Regions from separate parts of the Streptomyces sp. JL2001 genome, predicted to be linked through region 4. Evidence: riboswitches for the same ligand, from Rfam matches in the RefSeq annotation. Region 4 holds a riboswitch; each other region holds the start of a gene.
The links. Region 4 has a riboswitch for cyclic di-AMP ahead of ACE1OA_RS05805 (LysM peptidoglycan-binding domain-containing M23 family metallopeptidase). Riboswitches for the same ligand answer to the same signal wherever they lie in the genome.
Positions count from the first base shown of each region.

Region 1 (3,854 bases), 670 kb from region 4:
CCCTGACCGCGGTGAACCGGGTCCTGGACGTCACCGCCGACGAGGTGCGGGCGGTGGCCCAGGCCCGCCTGCGTCCGGACAACCGCGCGGTCCTGGTCTACGAGCCGGTCGCCGCCGAGCAGAGCGACAGCGACGAGGAAGAGGGAGCGGAGCAGTGACCGACGCCGCCGCGTCTTTGACGAGCATGGAGTTCCACCCGCAGCCGAAGCCCGGCGCGGCCCGCCCGTGGGCCTTCCCGGCCCCGGACCGCGGCGCGCTGGACAACGGCCTGACCGTGCTGCGCTGCCTGCGCCCGGGCCAGCAGGTGGTGGCCGTGGAGATCTTCCTCGACGCCCCGCTGGACGCCGAGCCCGAGGGCCTGGACGGCGTGGCCACCATCATGGCCCGCGCCCTGTCCGAAGGCACGGACAAGCACTCCGCCGAGGAGTTCGCCGCCGAGCTGGAGCGCTGCGGCGCCACGCTCGACGCGCACGCCGACCACCCCGGCGTCCGGGTCTCCCTGGAGGTGCCCGTCTCCCGGCTGCCCAAGGCCCTCGGCCTGGTCGCCGAGGCCCTGATCGCGCCGGCCTTCGTCGAGACCGAGATCGAGCGCCTGGTGCGCAACCGGCTCGACGAGATCCCGCACGAGACGGCGAACCCGGGGCGCCGGGCGGCCAAGCAGCTCTCCAAGGAGCTGTTCCCGGCCGACTCGCGCATGTCCCGGCCGCGGCAGGGCACCGAGGAGACGGTCGCCGCGATCGACGCCTCGGCCGTCCGCGCCTTCTACGAGGCCCACGTCCGCCCCGCCACGGCCACGGCCGTCGTCGTCGGCGACTTCACCGACGTGGACGTGGACAAGATCCTCGCCGAGACGCTGGGCGCCTGGACGGGCGACACCGCCGAGGCCCGCCCCGTCCCGCCGATCACGGCCGACGACACCGGCCGGGTGGTCATCGTGGACCGCCCGGGCGCCGTCCAGACCCAGCTGCTGATCGGCCGCGTCGGGGCCGACCGGCACGACCGCGTGTGGCCGGCCCAGGTCCTCGGCACGTACTGCCTCGGCGGCACGCTCACGTCCCGCCTGGACCGCGTGCTGCGCGAGGAGAAGGGCTACACCTACGGTGTCCGGTCCTTCGGGCAGGTGCTCCGCTCCGACGGCGCGGGCAACGGCGCCTCGATGCTCGCCATCAGCGGATCCGTGGACACCCCCAACACCGGCCCGGCACTTGACGACCTGTGGAAGGTGCTCCGCACCCTCGCCGCCGAGGGTCTGACGGACGCCGAGCGGGACGTGGCCGTGCAGAACCTCGTGGGCGTGGCGCCGCTCAAGTACGAGACGGCCGCCTCCGTCGCCGCGACGCTCGCCGACCAGGTCGAGCAGCACCTTCCGGACGACTACCAGGCGCAGTTGTACGCGCGGCTGGCCGAGACGGGCACGGTCGAGGCGACCGCCGCCGTCGTCAGCGCCTTCCCGGTGGACCGTCTGGTCACCGTCCTCGTCGGCGACGCGGCCGCGATCGCGGAGCCGGTCCGTGCGCTCGGCATCGGCGAAGTGACCGTCGTCTCCGGCTGATTGCGGAGACCGGTGGCCGAAAAGGCATGGCAGCGGGACCCCGATCGAGTGGTATGTCGGGGTCCTCTGCTTTGTCCGGAATGGCGGGCTGGGTGATCGTTTGCCCTGTGGCATGTCTTACAAACGGGCCTGTCTGTTTGGCGATTGAAAGGCGGTCCGCTTAGCTTCGATCCGGCTGTCCGCCAGTTGCACCCGCCGCGCCCGCGGCATCGGACAGTCATCGCCGAGTCCCCGTCAGGCGCGAGCCTGGGGAGCCGGGGACCCACAACGAAGTCCCTGGGGTGAATCGGACGCCTTCGCACCCGTGCGGAGGGGCCCGTAGGAGACCTTCCTGCTCCGAACCCGTCAGCTAACCCGGTAGGCGAGAAGGAAGGAAAGGATCAGCCACTACATGGCGTTCACCCGTGCCACCGGGAAGCATCGTGGACCGAGCCGTATGGCGCGCCGTGGCGCCGGCATCGCCGGCATCGCCACCCTCGCCACCACCGGCGTCATCGGAACCCTCGCTTCCCCGGCGCTCGCCGCCGACACGGAAGCCCCCTCGCTGGAGGACACCGGCCTCAACCAGACCGTCGTCGCCGACGTCCTGGCGGACACCGTGAGCGCCCAGGCCGCCGCCCAGGAGCGGGAGGCCGTCGAGGCCGCCGCCCGGGAGAAGGCCGCGGCGGAGGCCAAGCGCAAGGCCGAGGCCCGCGCCAAGGAGATCCGCCTGGCTAAGGAGCGCGCGGCCCGTGAGGCCGAGCGCAAGCGCCTCGCCTCCTTCCAGCTCCCCGTCGCCGGTTCGTACGTCAGCACCGGCTACAAGACCGGCGGCTCGCTCTGGTCGTCCGGCAGCCACTCCGGGGTCGACTTCCACGCCTCCTCCGGCACCAAGGTCGTCTCCGTGGGCTCCGGCACCGTCGTCGAGGCCGGCTGGGGCGGCGCGTACGGCAACAACATCGTCATCCGGATGCACGACGGCACGTACACCCAGTACGGTCACCTCTCGGTCATCAGCGTCTCGGTCGGCCAGACCGTCACCCCGGGCCAGAAGATAGGCCTCTCGGGGTCGACCGGTAACTCCACCGGCCCCCACCTCCACTTCGAGGCCCGCAGCACCGCCGAGTACGGCTCCGACATCAACCCGATCGCGTACCTGCGTGCGCGCGGTGTGAACGTCTGAACCCCGCCCGCGTCAGAAAAGCCCCGGCTCGTACTGAGCCGGGGCTTTTTTGCAGGCCAAAAGAAATCCATGGGCCGACGGTGGCCTTCGGAAATATCCCTCTGCTGCAATAGAGTCACGGAAGGGTCGGCGAACAGGCGTCCATCGGATGGGTTTCGCGCGGATTAAGGCGGAGGTCGAACATGCGCATTCCCGCGCACTCGGTATGCACGGCGATCCGGGACGACATCGTCTCCGGTGTCTTCGAGCGCGGCGGCCGGCTGACCGAGGAGCAGCTGGCGCGCCGCTACGGAGTCTCCCGCGTCCCGGTCCGCGAGGCCCTGCGCACCCTGGAGTCGGAGGGGTTCGTGGTCACCCGCCGGCACGCCGGGGCCCATGTCGCCGAGCCCACCGAGCAGGAGGCGGCGGACCTGCTGGACATGCGGGCCCTGCTGGAGCCGCTGGGTGCCGCGCGGGCGGCGCAGCGCCGCACCGAGGCCCATCTCAAGGTGCTGCGCGGCCTGGTCAGGCTGGGCCAGGAGAGGGCCAGGCGGGGCCAGGGCGACGACCTGCGGTCCCTGGGGGGCTGGTTCCACGAGACGCTGGCGCAGGCCGCCGGCAGTCCGGCCCTGACGGCGCTCCTCACCCAGCTCCGCCACAAGATCGCCTGGATGTACGCGGTCGAGCCGGCGGCGCAGCCGGTGGAGGAGTGGGCGGAGCACGGGGCGATCGTGGACGCGGTGGCCCGCGGCGACGCCGAGCGGGCGCGGGCGCTGACCGCGCTGCACGCCGAGCGCTCGCTGGCCCGGCACCGGCCCAAACGGTCCGGGCGCGGCCGTGTGAGGCCTTCGCAACATGCCGTAAACACCGCGAGCATCCGGAATTAACGGTGGCACCGTATACAAAGAGAGTGAATACGGGGGCCGGATCTCGTGCTGCCCGCAATTCGGTGTGCGCATTTCCCGGGCGGCGAGCAAATGGCTCGTACCGCTCCGGATGAATCCGGAATAGACGAAGGAGCCGCACCCGCCGGAATTCGGACGGATGCGGCTCCCGCGTGAGGTGTCGTCAGACGGTCTCGGGAAGCTCCTCGAGCCCCTCGGCAACCAGCTTCGCCAGACGGTCCAGGGCGACCTCGGCGCCGTCGGCGTCCGAAGCGAG
Region 1 covers NZ_CP169421.1:2,001,178-2,005,031, reverse strand. The annotation lists gene ACE1OA_RS08730 (M16 family metallopeptidase) at 1-158, shown strand, start outside; gene ACE1OA_RS08725 (M16 family metallopeptidase) at 185-1,552, shown strand; cyclic di-AMP (ydaO/yuaA leader) riboswitch at 1,764-1,930, shown strand; gene ACE1OA_RS08720 (M23 family metallopeptidase) at 1,944-2,714, shown strand; gene ACE1OA_RS08715 (GntR family transcriptional regulator) at 2,897-3,580, shown strand; gene ACE1OA_RS08710 (HPr family phosphocarrier protein) at 3,762-3,854, opposite strand, start outside.
Region 1: another riboswitch for cyclic di-AMP. It lies ahead of ACE1OA_RS08720 (M23 family metallopeptidase); the one in region 4 lies ahead of ACE1OA_RS05805 (LysM peptidoglycan-binding domain-containing M23 family metallopeptidase).

Region 2 (3,854 bases), 2.4 Mb from region 4:
GATGCGGGCCCGCTCGATGGCCCGCTCCTTCGCCGCCCGGACGTACGGCCGGCCGGCCGCGCAGGCGGTCGGGGAGTACGAGGCCTTCGCGACCACGCTCGCGTTCCTGCGCCACCGCGCCCAGCGCGGTGACGCGGACCCCGACTTCACGGCGCGCGAGCAGGAACTGCTCCACCACCTCTGGCAGCGCAGGGCCGTCGCCTCGCCCGCGCTGACCTACGCGGCGCGGGCGACCGGCCGGGTCTGGTCGCCGCCCCAGTACCTGGACTACGGCGGCTACAACCCGTACCGCAGCTGAGGAAACCGTCCCGTCGGATCCATCCCGGTCTCCCGGGCAGGACCTGAGGCGCCGGCCCCCGACCCGGCCGACGCCCCCGATGCCCCGACCCGCGGGGCGAACGCTCAGGCGGAGGCCGCGTCCAGCGCCGCCAGCTCCGCCTCGTCGAGCACCAGGTCCGCGACCGCTACCAGGGCCGGCAGCTGCTCGACCGTACGCGCCGAGGCGATCGGCGCCGCGACGGTCGGCCGGGCCGCGAGCCAGGCCAGCGCCACCGTGGCGGGCTCGGCCCCGTGCGCGCGGGCCACGGCGTCGAGCGTGTCGAGCACCGTGCGGCCCCGCTCGGTCTCCAGATGCCGGCCCGCCCCCGCGGCCCGGGCGCTGTCGACCGCGGTCCCGTGCCGGTACTTGCCGGTCAGGAAGCCCGACGCCAGCGCGAAGTACGGCACGGCCGCGAGTCCGGCCCGCTCGACGGTGTCCAGGAGCTCGCCCTCGTAGGTGTCGCGGGAGACCAGGTTGTAGTGCGGCTGGAGCGCGACGTAGCGGGTGAGTCCCTCCGCCTCGGCGAAGTCGAGGGAGGCCCGCAGCCGCGCCGGGGAGATGTTCGACGCGGCGACGGCACGGACCTTGCCGTCCTTCACCAGCTGGTCGAGCGCGGTGACGATCTCCTCGACGGGCACGGACTCGTCGTCGAAGTGCGTGTAGTACAGGTCGATGTGGTCGGTGCCGAGCCGGCGCAGGGACTCCTCGGCCGCCGCCTTGATCGTGACGGGCGCGAGTCCCTTGTACGAGGGGTGGGCGCCGACCTTGGTGGCGACGACTATCTCGTCGCGGTTGCCGCGCGACGCCAGCCACCTGCCGACGATCGTCTCGGACTCGCCGCCCTGGTTGCCCTCGGCCCAGGCGGAGTAGGAGTCGGCGGTGTCGACGAAGTTGCCGCCGGCGGCGGCGTAGGTGTCCAGGACGGCGAAGGACTGCGCCTCGTCGGCGGTCCATCCGAAGACGTTGCCGCCGAGCGCGAGCGGGAAGACGTGCAGGTCGGAGGAGCCCAGCGGGCGAAGAGAGGTCATGGGTCGGTGAACGACCTGCGGCGGGGCCGCTATTCCGGCGGTCCTGGCGCGGGGTTCGTCGCCAGGGCCGCCGCGGCCGGGGAGGTTCCCGGGAGGATCAGACCGACAGGCCCTTGCTCGCCAGCCAGGCCGCCGGGTCGACGCCGTCGCCGCCCGGGGTGTGGACCTCCAGGTGCAGGTGCGGGCCGGTGACGTTGCCGGTGGCGCCCACGCGGCCGATGGTGTCGCCGGTGCCGACCGACTGGCCCACGCTGACGGTCATCGAGGACAGGTGGCAGTACCAGACCTCGGTGCCGTCCGACAGCTCCAGGACGATGCGGTAGCCGTACGAGCCCGACCAACCGGCCGACTTGACCGTGGCGCCGTGCACCGCCTTGACCGGGGTGCCCGTGGGGGCCGCGAAGTCCAGGCCGGTGTGGTAGCCGGAGGACCACATCGAGCCGGACTCGCCGTAGGTCGAGGTGAGCGTGTACGAGGACGTGGGCAGCGCGTAGCTGGCGGCGAGCTTGGCCAGGCGCTCGGCCTCGGCCTTCGCCGCGGCCTCCGCCTCGGCCTTCTTCTTCGCCTCGGCCGCCGCCTTCTCGGCCGCGTCCGCCTGGGCCGCGGCCTCCGCGGCGGCCTTCTCGGTCGCCGCCTTCTCCGTCGCGGCCTTCTCGGCGGCGTCGGCGGAGGCCTGCTGCTGCTCGGCCTGCTGGAGGATGCGGGCGCGCAGCGCCTCGCCGGCGTCGCCGCCCTCCGTCTTGCGGTCGGCGCCGTCGACGGGCGCGCCGACGGAGGCCGTGAGCGCGTGCAGGTCGTTGCCGGAGCCCGCGGTCGTGTTCCGGTCCTCGTCGCCGGAGATCAGCGCGCCGACGCCGGGCAGGTCCTCGGCGTCCGGCAGGTCGAGGTCGGGCAGGGCTATGGAGACCGGCGGCTTCTCCTGCGCGGTGGCCAGGCCACCCGCGCCGACGGCCGCGATGACACCGACGCCGAGGACGGTGGAGGAACGGGCGAAGCCCGAGCGCTGCTTGACGACCCGGTGGCGGCCACCGGCCCGGCTCTGCTGGCGGAGGGTCTCCTCGGTGGGGTTCCACTCGCCCGCCGCGCCGTCGGGGTCGGTCCCGGCGGCACCCGAGGCACCGAACGCATGGAAGGGGGCTTCGGGGGCAGGGGTGTTGGACGCCACGGAGGCGTACTCCTTTCCTTCCTTGCCGCCTACCGGGTTAGCTGACGGGTTCGGAGCAGGAAGGTCTCCTACGGGCGCCCTCGCACAGGTGCGAGAGTGTCCGATTCACCCCAAGTGGTGGTTCCCCGGTTCCCTTTCGGGATTCGGCGCGTGCGCACGGTGCCGTCTCTTGCGACGACTGGGACGACCGCGCTGCGTTATCGAACGTTAATAGACACGGGGGTCCGATTCCAAGCTGTTCCCCTTGATCGTTCAAGAGATTGATGCACTACAGGGCGATTTGACCGCCGCTCAGGAGTCATCCGTTCGAGACTCCTTATCTGACGTTGCATCAATTGTTATCGCAGCGGTACCTCGCGACTACGCATGGTCACCCCGCCGGCTCTCAGGACCGGGATGGACGCCTCAGGGCACCACCCGCATCGTCCGGCGGCGCTCCGGCTGGCCCTGCACCGGGCGGCCCACGGCCAGCAGCGCCATGTCGTCCGTCGATCCGCCGCCCGTGTACCGGCGGACGTCGTCGACCAGCGCGTCCAGCAGTTCCTCCGGACCGGGGAAGATCCGCCCGGCCAGACGGCCGCCCGGCTCGTAGAAGGCGCCCGCCGCGTCGCGCGCCTCGGACAGGCCGTCGGTGTAGAAGAGCAGCGTCGAGCCCGGAGGGTAGGGGGTCTCGTCGGCCCGGTCCGGCCAGGCGGCCAGCTCGCCCATGCCGAGCGGCAGCGCGGCCTGGCTCGGCTCCAGATGCTCCACCGCCCCGTCCTGGAGCAGCAGCAGCGGCTCGGGGTGGCCACGGTTCACGACTCGAACGAGACCGTCACCGCGGGGGATCTCGGCCAGCACGGCGGTGGTGAAGCCCTCGAAGGCGTCCAGGTCGTCCCGGCGGGTCCCCTCCCGGGTCAGCGCCCGCTCGAGTCTCTGCGCCACGCCCTCCAGGGTCGCCTCCTGCTCGGCCGCCTCGCGGAACGCGCCGATCACGACGGCGACGGCCTCGACCGCCTCCAGCCCCTTGCCCCGCACGTCGCCGACGACGAGCCGCACCCCGTAGGGGGTGTCCTGGACCGCGAAGAGGTCGCCGCCGATGAACGCGTCCGCCTGCGCGGCCTCGTAGCGGGCGGCGATCTGCAGCCCGCCGATCCGCTCGACCGGCGTGGGCAGCACCGCCTTCTGGGCGGTCTCGGCGATCACCCGGGCGGAGGCCAGCTGCCGGCCGCTGCGCTGGACCACGCGGTTGATCACCATGGCCAGCGCGGAGACGGTGATGACCGTGAGGGTCTCGGTGGCCGAGGGCGGCTCCGTGGTGGTGCCGTTGTAGATGTGCAGCCCGACGCACGCCAGCACGGCC
Region 2 covers NZ_CP169421.1:3,688,515-3,692,368, forward strand. The annotation lists gene ACE1OA_RS16315 (PrsW family intramembrane metalloprotease) at 1-298, shown strand, start outside; gene ACE1OA_RS16320 (aldo/keto reductase) at 403-1,347, opposite strand; gene ACE1OA_RS16325 (M23 family metallopeptidase) at 1,445-2,512, opposite strand; cyclic di-AMP (ydaO/yuaA leader) riboswitch at 2,524-2,671, opposite strand; gene ACE1OA_RS16330 (PP2C family protein-serine/threonine phosphatase) at 2,918-3,854, opposite strand, start outside.
Region 2: another riboswitch for cyclic di-AMP. It lies ahead of ACE1OA_RS16325 (M23 family metallopeptidase); the one in region 4 lies ahead of ACE1OA_RS05805 (LysM peptidoglycan-binding domain-containing M23 family metallopeptidase).

Region 3 (3,854 bases), 860 kb from region 4:
CGTGCCGAAGCCGATGGCCTGGACGTGGCCGACGCCTTCCTCCAGGGTGTCGAACGTCCGCCCGTCGTACAGGTCGGGGACGTGCACGGTGTGGCCGTGCCGGCGGAGGGTGTCGGCGAAGGCCGTGACGCCCGGCGTCAGTCCCTGTGCGTGGTGGAAGAGCAGTACCTCGGCCATGCGGGTCCCTTCTCGTGGGCGGGCCGGCCCCGGCGGCACAGACCCGGCGCCGTGCTAGCCCCGGCCGCCGTGCGGTTCAGGTCCGGCGGGCCAGCAGGTAGACGCGGCGGGTGTCGACCTCGTGAGCGTAGTGGCCGCGCTCCATCCGCATCTCCACGGTGAACCCGGCGTCGGCGAGGAGTCCGCTCACCCGGGAGGGGTCCAGGAAGCGGAAGTCGACGTCCACCTCGTGTCCCCACCACTCGTCCAGGTGCCGCACTTCCTCGCCCTGATGGAAGGAGACCAGGAGCAGCCCGGTGGGGCGCAGGACGCGGTGCGCCTCGGCGAAGGCGCGGCCGAGCTCGTCGGGGGCGACGTGGATGACGGAGTAGAGGGCGACGGCCGCGTCGAACTCGCCGTCCTCGGCGGGCAGCGCGAGCAGGTCGCCCTCCCGGAACGCCGCCTCGGGATGGCGTCGGGCGGCGGTCGCGACCATGCCCGGGGAGAGGTCGATGCCGACGGCCCGCGCGCCGTGGGCGGCGAGCCAGCCGGTCACGTGCCCGGGTCCACAGCCGAGGTCGGCGACGGCGGCCCCCTGCCCGGCCTCTTCGAGGAGTGCGCCGAGCAGGGCCCGGTCGAGCGGCTTCCCGTCCAGTTCGTTGCCGAGCCGGTCGGCGTACTCCTCCGCCACGGTGTCGTAACTCCGCCGGACGGCCGCGTGGTCCACGTGATCCCCCATGTCCCCAGCATCCCACGGGCCCATGACCGGAGGCAGCCCGGTCGTGCGACCCCGCGGTCGCGCGCCGGCACCCTTCTCGGGCCTGACCGCCCCGGGCCGGCGACGTGACGTCAGCGGGGGTCGGGCACGGGCGCCGGATCGGGAGCCGGCGCCGGGGGTCCTCCAGGTCGTCGACCGGACGGTGAACACCTCCGCGCCGCTGCTGCGGACCCCCCTTCGGTCGCGACAGATCGTAGGGAGGTCACGACCGCCCCCGCAGCCGGACGGGAGACCTCGTGGCACGAGGGACCGGAGGGGTGTCCGGGACGCGGATCCGGGCAAGCGGAGAGGCCCTGGACGGCGAGTCGTCACATCGGCGCGCATAAAAGGCCATAAAACGACCACCCACCCCATGAGCATCAATCTTCTTTTGCTCGGAATTATGGGGTGATGTCGGACATTTCTTTCAGGTGACATGGCTCACGGGGCATCGGCCGTCATACCCGCCGTCGGGCCCCATCTCCCCCTGATTCAGGGAAGTTCGGGGCTTCACGGGCCTCCGCGACGCCGTTTATCACATCGTCGAGACGCCTTGTTTCCGACGGTATTCCTCGCCTACGGTCACCTCCATTCGGATGGAACGCCGAATCCTGCCACCATCCGCAATTCCCACTATTCACCGCCGGCAGGAGCGGGGGACCCAAGTATTCGCCGGTCCGGATTCCGGAACGGCTAGGGGTGAAGTCGCACGTGTGCGGCCGGGCATCTCCAGCCCGAACCCGACAGCTCACCCCGCAGGCTCCGGAGAGGAATCCGTCATGCCTGCAAACGGTAAGCACCGACGCCCGAAGCGCCGTCCGCTCGCCCGCGGTATCGCCCTCGCGAGCACGGGTGGAGCGGCACTGGCCCTCCCTCTCGTCGCCTCCGCGACCGCCCACGCCGCCCCCCGCACCGCCCCCGAGATCACTCCGGCCATTGCCACGGCGAACGCGGCAGCAAATGTGTCGCAAAAGATCACGGAATCGCTGCCGGCGGCGCCTGCCGCAGCTCCCAAGACTTACACCGTCGTGCCGGGCGATTCTCTTTCGATGATCGCCTACGAGCAGGGTGTCCGGGGCGGCTGGAAGGTTCTCTACCGCGCCAACCACGCTGCGGTCGGTGACAATCCGTCACTCATTCACCCGGGTCTCAAGCTGACGCTGCACCGCAATTCCGCGGCGCCGCAGCCCAAGTCCCCCGCTCCCGCGCAGAAGTCGAAGGCCGCCAAGCCGGCGAAGTCCTCGTCCGCCGACCGGGCCAGCCGTTCCCAGCAGCGCACCGCGCCCGCGCCGCAGGCCCGGCAGACCCAGCAGGCGGCTCCGGCCGCCGCCCCCGCCGCCGCCGTGAAGAGCTACACGAACGACCTCGACGGCTGGATCCGGGAGTCCCTGGACGTGATGGCCCAGCACGGCATCCCCGGCTCCTACGAGGGCATCCACCGCAACATCATGCGCGAGTCCTCCGGCAACCCGCAGGCCATCAACAACTGGGACTCCAACGCCGTCGCCGGCACTCCCTCGAAGGGCCTGCTCCAGGTCATCGAGCCCACCTTCCTGGCGTACCACGTGCCCGGCACGTCCATGGACATGTACGACCCGGTCGCCAACATCACGGCCGCGTGCAACTACGCCGCCGACAAGTACGGCTCCATCGACAACGTCTTCGGCGCCTACTGACGGGGCCACGGCGCCTCCTGACGGGCGCGCCGGCCCATACGACGGGGAAGGCCCCGACCGCTCGGGGGTCGGGGCCTTCCTCGCGTGCCGGGCCCGTCGTCGGGGCCTGCGGCGCGGGCCGCCTACAGCACGCCCCGCCGCCACTCCCGGACGAGCAGGTGGCCGAGGTAGAGCCCGCCGATGGCCATCGTGTAGATGCCCACGGGCAGGTTGTCGAGGTACGGCATCTGCTGGGCGGCAAGGTCGGCGAGGACCAGCAGCAGGGCACCCACCAGCATGGACAGGGCGAGCTGGGGACCGGACCCGCGCGACAGCCGCTTGGCGATCTGGGGGGCGGTCAGGGAGATGAAGGCGATCGGTCCGGCCACGCTCACGGCGGCGGCCGACAGCACGATCGCCAGGGTGACCGCCGCGGTCTTGGTCCGCCCGGGACGGCCGCCCAGCGCGGCGGCGGTGTCGTCGCCCATCTCCCCGATGCCGATGTCCCGCGAGAGCAGGGCGGCGAACGGAAGAACCACGGCCAGCACGAGCCAGATCGTGGTCGCGTCGTCCCACGAGCGGGCGGACAGGCTGCCGTTGACGTAGGCGCTCAGGACCGTCGCCTTGTCCCGTTCCACCGCGTACACGACGTACTGGATGACGGCGACCGCCATGGCCGAGACACCGATGCCGGCGACGACGAGGCGCACCGGGTTGCGGAAGCCCGTCCCGGTCGACACGTAGACGAGCACCATGGCCAGGACCGCGCCGAGGAGCGCGCCGACCGGGACCGGTACGACGTCCGGCAGGAGCAGGGCGACGATGGCCGCGCCGGCTCCGGCGCCCGCGCCCAGCCCGATGACGTCCGGGCTGCCGAGCGGGTTGCGGGTGACCGACTGGAACAGCGCGCCGGACAGGCCGAACGCGGCGCCGGTGCCGATGCCGACGACCAGACGCGGTCCGCGCAGCCGGTTCAGGACGAAGGCGTTCTTGCCCTCCGCGCCTCCCAGCAGGGCCGTGGGGAGGTCGGGCAGCCGGATGCCGAGGCGGCCCAGGGTGAGGGTGGCCACCGCTCCGACGACGATCAGCAGCAGCAGGCCGAGGGCCAGGACGACGGTGGAGGTGCGGATCGGCAGCGACACCGCGCCGCCGATCCGGAGCACGTGCCGGCGCGGCGCCGTCCTGACGGGGGCGGGCGCCGGGGCCTGACGGGCGCTCATGCGCTTCCTCTCATCCTGCGGACCGCCAGCAGCAGCGCGGGCGCCCCGATGAACGCGGTGATGACA
Region 3 covers NZ_CP169421.1:472,278-476,131, forward strand. The annotation lists gene ACE1OA_RS02155 (dienelactone hydrolase family protein) at 1-177, opposite strand, end outside; gene ACE1OA_RS02160 (class I SAM-dependent methyltransferase) at 254-895, opposite strand; cyclic di-AMP (ydaO/yuaA leader) riboswitch at 1,506-1,688, shown strand; gene ACE1OA_RS02165 (LysM peptidoglycan-binding domain-containing protein) at 1,693-2,589, shown strand; gene ACE1OA_RS02170 (FecCD family ABC transporter permease) at 2,712-3,788, opposite strand; gene ACE1OA_RS02175 (FecCD family ABC transporter permease) at 3,785-3,854, opposite strand, start outside.
Region 3: another riboswitch for cyclic di-AMP. It lies ahead of ACE1OA_RS02165 (LysM peptidoglycan-binding domain-containing protein); the one in region 4 lies ahead of ACE1OA_RS05805 (LysM peptidoglycan-binding domain-containing M23 family metallopeptidase).

Region 4 (3,854 bases):
GGCCCTGCTTCCTACTGTCCGTCGAGCAGGTGCCCGCGCAGGCGCTCGCGCGTCTCGGGGGAGAGCTTCAGGCCCTGCGAGAGGTAGTCGTCGACCGTGCCCCAGGTCAGCTCGATCGTGTCGAACGCCGCCCGGATGTACTCCAGGCGCGCGTCGAACAGGGGGCTGAGCAGCTCCATCACCTCGGGCGCCATCGCGTCCGCGGAGGTGGAGCTGCGGCGCACCTTGTAGCGGCGGTGCGGGTCGTTCGACTTCAGGTAGTCCGCCTCGACGGCCTCGCGCTCGACGCCGACCGCGAGCAGCGAGATCGCGATGGAGAGGCCGGCGCGGTCCTTGCCGGCCGCGCAGTGCATCAGGGCGGGGATGCTGTCCTCGGCCATGGAGTGCAGGATCCGGCTGTGCTCGGCGGTGCGCTCCACAATCATCTTCCGGTACGAATCGGACATACGGTCGGCGGCCTTGCCGTTGCCGAGCGCCTCCCGCAGCTGCTCCAGCTCGCCGCCGCTCACCAGCTTCCAGAACTCCTTGCCGTCGGCCGGATCGTTGAGCGGGATGTTCACGTTCCGTACGCCCGGGAGCTCGACGTCCGGACCCTCGACCTTGCGGTCGGCGTGGTTGCGGAAGTCGAAGACCGTGTGCAGGCCCAGCGTCGTCAGGAAGGCCGCGTCCTCCTCGGTGGCGTGCGCGAGGTGGCCGCTGCGGAAGAGCCGCCCGAACCGAACCGACCGGCCGTCCGTGGTCGGCAGGCCACCGACGTCACGGAAGTTGCGTACCCCGCTCAGCTCGGGTTCGGTCGACGGGACCTGCGGCAGCTGCTGCGTCACGAGTGCTCCTGAGTGTCGACGATCTTTGATCGTGCGAGATCGGTTCTTGGTGCAATCATCCCGGCAGGTGGCTGGTTCGCACACCCCTCGGACGGGAATGGGTGTTCTGTCCGAATTGGGATATTAGAGATAACGCGCCCTGGTTACAGGGGAGATGAGCTGTGGCGCGTGAGCAGCGTCATAACTGTGACGGAACGTGCCTGATCGTCTTGGGCAACGGCCTTCTGGGCAAAGGGGGCCGAAGGCCCGTCATCCACGCAGGGTGACCGGAATTCCCGAAGAATTCCGGATCGGGGAATGCGGGGGGAAAGCGGTGGCTTGTTCGCGCCGACTCCGCTCGTCTACGGTCACCGTCAATCCGGTCGGACCGCCGAATCCTGCCACCGTCCGGAATTCGCACCCACCCACGTGTGGCAGGAGCGGGGGACCCAGGTAGTACGCCGATCCTTCAGGTCAGGACGGCTCGGGGTGAAGTCGCGCGAAGGCGCGACCGGACATCTCCAGTCCGAACCCGACAGCTCACCTCGCAGGCGACGGAGAGGAATTCGCCATGCCCGCGAAGGGTAAGCACCGCCGTCCCAAGGTCAACCCGATCAGCCGTGGATTCGTCGCCGCCGGCGCCGGTGGCGCCGTCGTCGCCCTGCCGCTCCTCGGTGCGACCGGAGCCCACGCCGCCGAGCAGGCCGCCCCGGCCCAGGCGCCGCAGCAGGCCGTCACCGCCGCGGCCGCCACCCCGGCCCAGGCCCCCGCCGCGGCCCCCGCGGCCAAGGCCAAGCCCCGTACCTACTCCGTCGTCGCCGGCGACTACCTGTCCAAGATCGCCGCCGAGCACCACCTCGCGGGCGGCTGGAAGAAGCTCTACTCCGACAACCGCCAGGTCGTCGGCGGGAACCCCTCGCTGATCTTCCCGGGCATGAAGCTCACCCTCGGCGCGAAGTCGACGGCCAAGGCCCCCGCGCCCAAGGCCGCCCCGAAGGCCCCCGCCAAGAAGGCCACCGCCAAGAAGGCGTCCGCCGAGACCCGCAGCTCCCGCAGCAGCGAGCGTCCCGCCGTCCAGTCCACGGCCCCGGCCGCGCAGAGCGCGCCGTCCACCCCGTCCACCGGCTCCGGCTGGGTCGCCCCGGTCGGCGGCGGCATCGGCACCCCGTACCGCGCCTCCGGCTCCATGTGGTCCTCCGGCTACCACACCGGTGTCGACTTCATCGCCTCCTCCGGCACCTCGGTGAAGGCCGTCGGCCCCGGCACGGTCTACTCCGCCGGCTGGAGCGGCGCCTACGGCAACGAGGTCGTCATCCAGCACGCCGACGGCACGTACTCGCAGTACGCCCACCTCTCCTCCCTCTCCGTCTCCGCCGGCCAGACCGTCGCGGGCGGCGACCAGATCGGCCTGTCCGGCTCGACCGGCAACTCCAGCGGTCCGCACCTGCACTTCGAGATGCGCACCGGGCCGAGCTACGGCTCGGACATCGACCCGCTGGCCTACCTCCGGGAGCACGGCGTCAACGTCTGATCCTCGACGCCCCGTCAGGCCCGGCACGTCACGTGCCGGGCCTCGGGGGTGTCGTGCCGACCCCGCGGAACCTGCCGCGTATTCCGGCTTGGCGCAATCTTGACCGGTGGCGTATCTCACCCGTCGTCAACCCCGCCCTACGGTCGCGTAGGTCACATCCGTAAGGGAAAGATGTGTTCTCGTGGCAGACGATTCGAGATCAACAGACGCGCACGTATTCGGGTCGTACGCGGCGATCGGTGACAGCTTCACCGAGGGCGTAGGGGACCCGGGGCCCGACGGGGCGTACGTCGGCTGGGCGGACCGTTTCGCGGTCCTGCTCGCCGACCAGCTGCCCGAGCACGACGCATTCCGATACGCCAACCTCGCCGTACGCGGCCGGCTCCTCGACCAGATCGTGGCGGAGCAGGTGCCCCGCGCGAAGCAACTCGCCCCCGACCTGGTGACCTTCTGCGCCGGCGGGAACGACATCATCCGCCCCGGCACCGACCCCGACGACGTCGCCGAGCGCTTCGAGCGTGCCGTCGCCGACCTGACCTCCGCCGTCGGCACCGTGATGGTGACCACCGGCTTCGACACCCGCGACGTCCCCGTACTGCGGCACCTGCGCGGCAAGATCGCCACCTACACGGCGCACGTCCGGTCCGTGGCCGACCGCTACGGCTGCCCGGTCCTCGACCTGTGGTCGCTCAAGTCCGTCCAGGACAGGCGGGCCTGGGACGACGACCGGCTGCACCTGTCGCCCGAGGGGCACACCCGGGTCGCGCTGCGCGCCGCCCAGGTCCTCGGCATGGACGTGCCGGCCGACCCCGACCAGCCGTGGCCGCCGCTGCCGCCGCGCGGCCCGCTGGAGGTCCGCCGGGACGACATCCACTGGGCCCGGGAGTACCTGGTGCCGTGGATCGGGCGCCGGCTGCGGGGCGAGAGCTCGGGGGACCACGTCGCGGCCAAGCGCCCGGACCTCATGCCTCTCTGAGGGCTGTCCCGTAGTCCGCGGTGGGTCGGCGCACGGCGTCGGATGCGGTGCATCGCAAGGCGGAGGGTCGTCCTCATACCGGGCGTGTTCGGGCGACCGGACAGCGCAGCGTGGTGCCGAAGCCGGCGTCGTGCGCCCGCCGGGGATTACGGGACAGCCCTGAGAACTCCTGACGAAATGCCCTGGACGCCTCACTCGCTCTCGGCTCGTGGACCTGTCGCATAGGCCAGCGGCGGCGCGATCGCCCATACGTCGGCCTGCTCCGCCACCCACAGCCCGATGAACAGCGCGGCGGTCGCCTCCAACAGTCCGGCGCGGTCCAGCCCGCCCCCCGCCACCGGCTCGCAGCCCATGTCCCGCACCAACGTGCGTGCCAGCGCGAGTGCCGCCTCGTCGTCCCCGCAGATCGGAACGGTCAAGGGCTGACCGTCGAAGACCGGCGGGGTCATTCGCCACACGCTCTCGTGACAGAGGTTGAATGCTTTGACGACGTGCACGCCCGGTACCGCCGCAGCCAGTCGGCGCGCTGCCGAGGGGCCGCCTT
Region 4 covers NZ_CP169421.1:1,329,964-1,333,817, reverse strand. The annotation lists gene ACE1OA_RS05810 (tyrosine-protein phosphatase) at 12-824, opposite strand; cyclic di-AMP (ydaO/yuaA leader) riboswitch at 1,216-1,372, shown strand; gene ACE1OA_RS05805 (LysM peptidoglycan-binding domain-containing M23 family metallopeptidase) at 1,375-2,334, shown strand; gene ACE1OA_RS05800 (SGNH/GDSL hydrolase family protein) at 2,516-3,310, shown strand; gene ACE1OA_RS05795 (NADPH-dependent F420 reductase) at 3,502-3,854, opposite strand, start outside.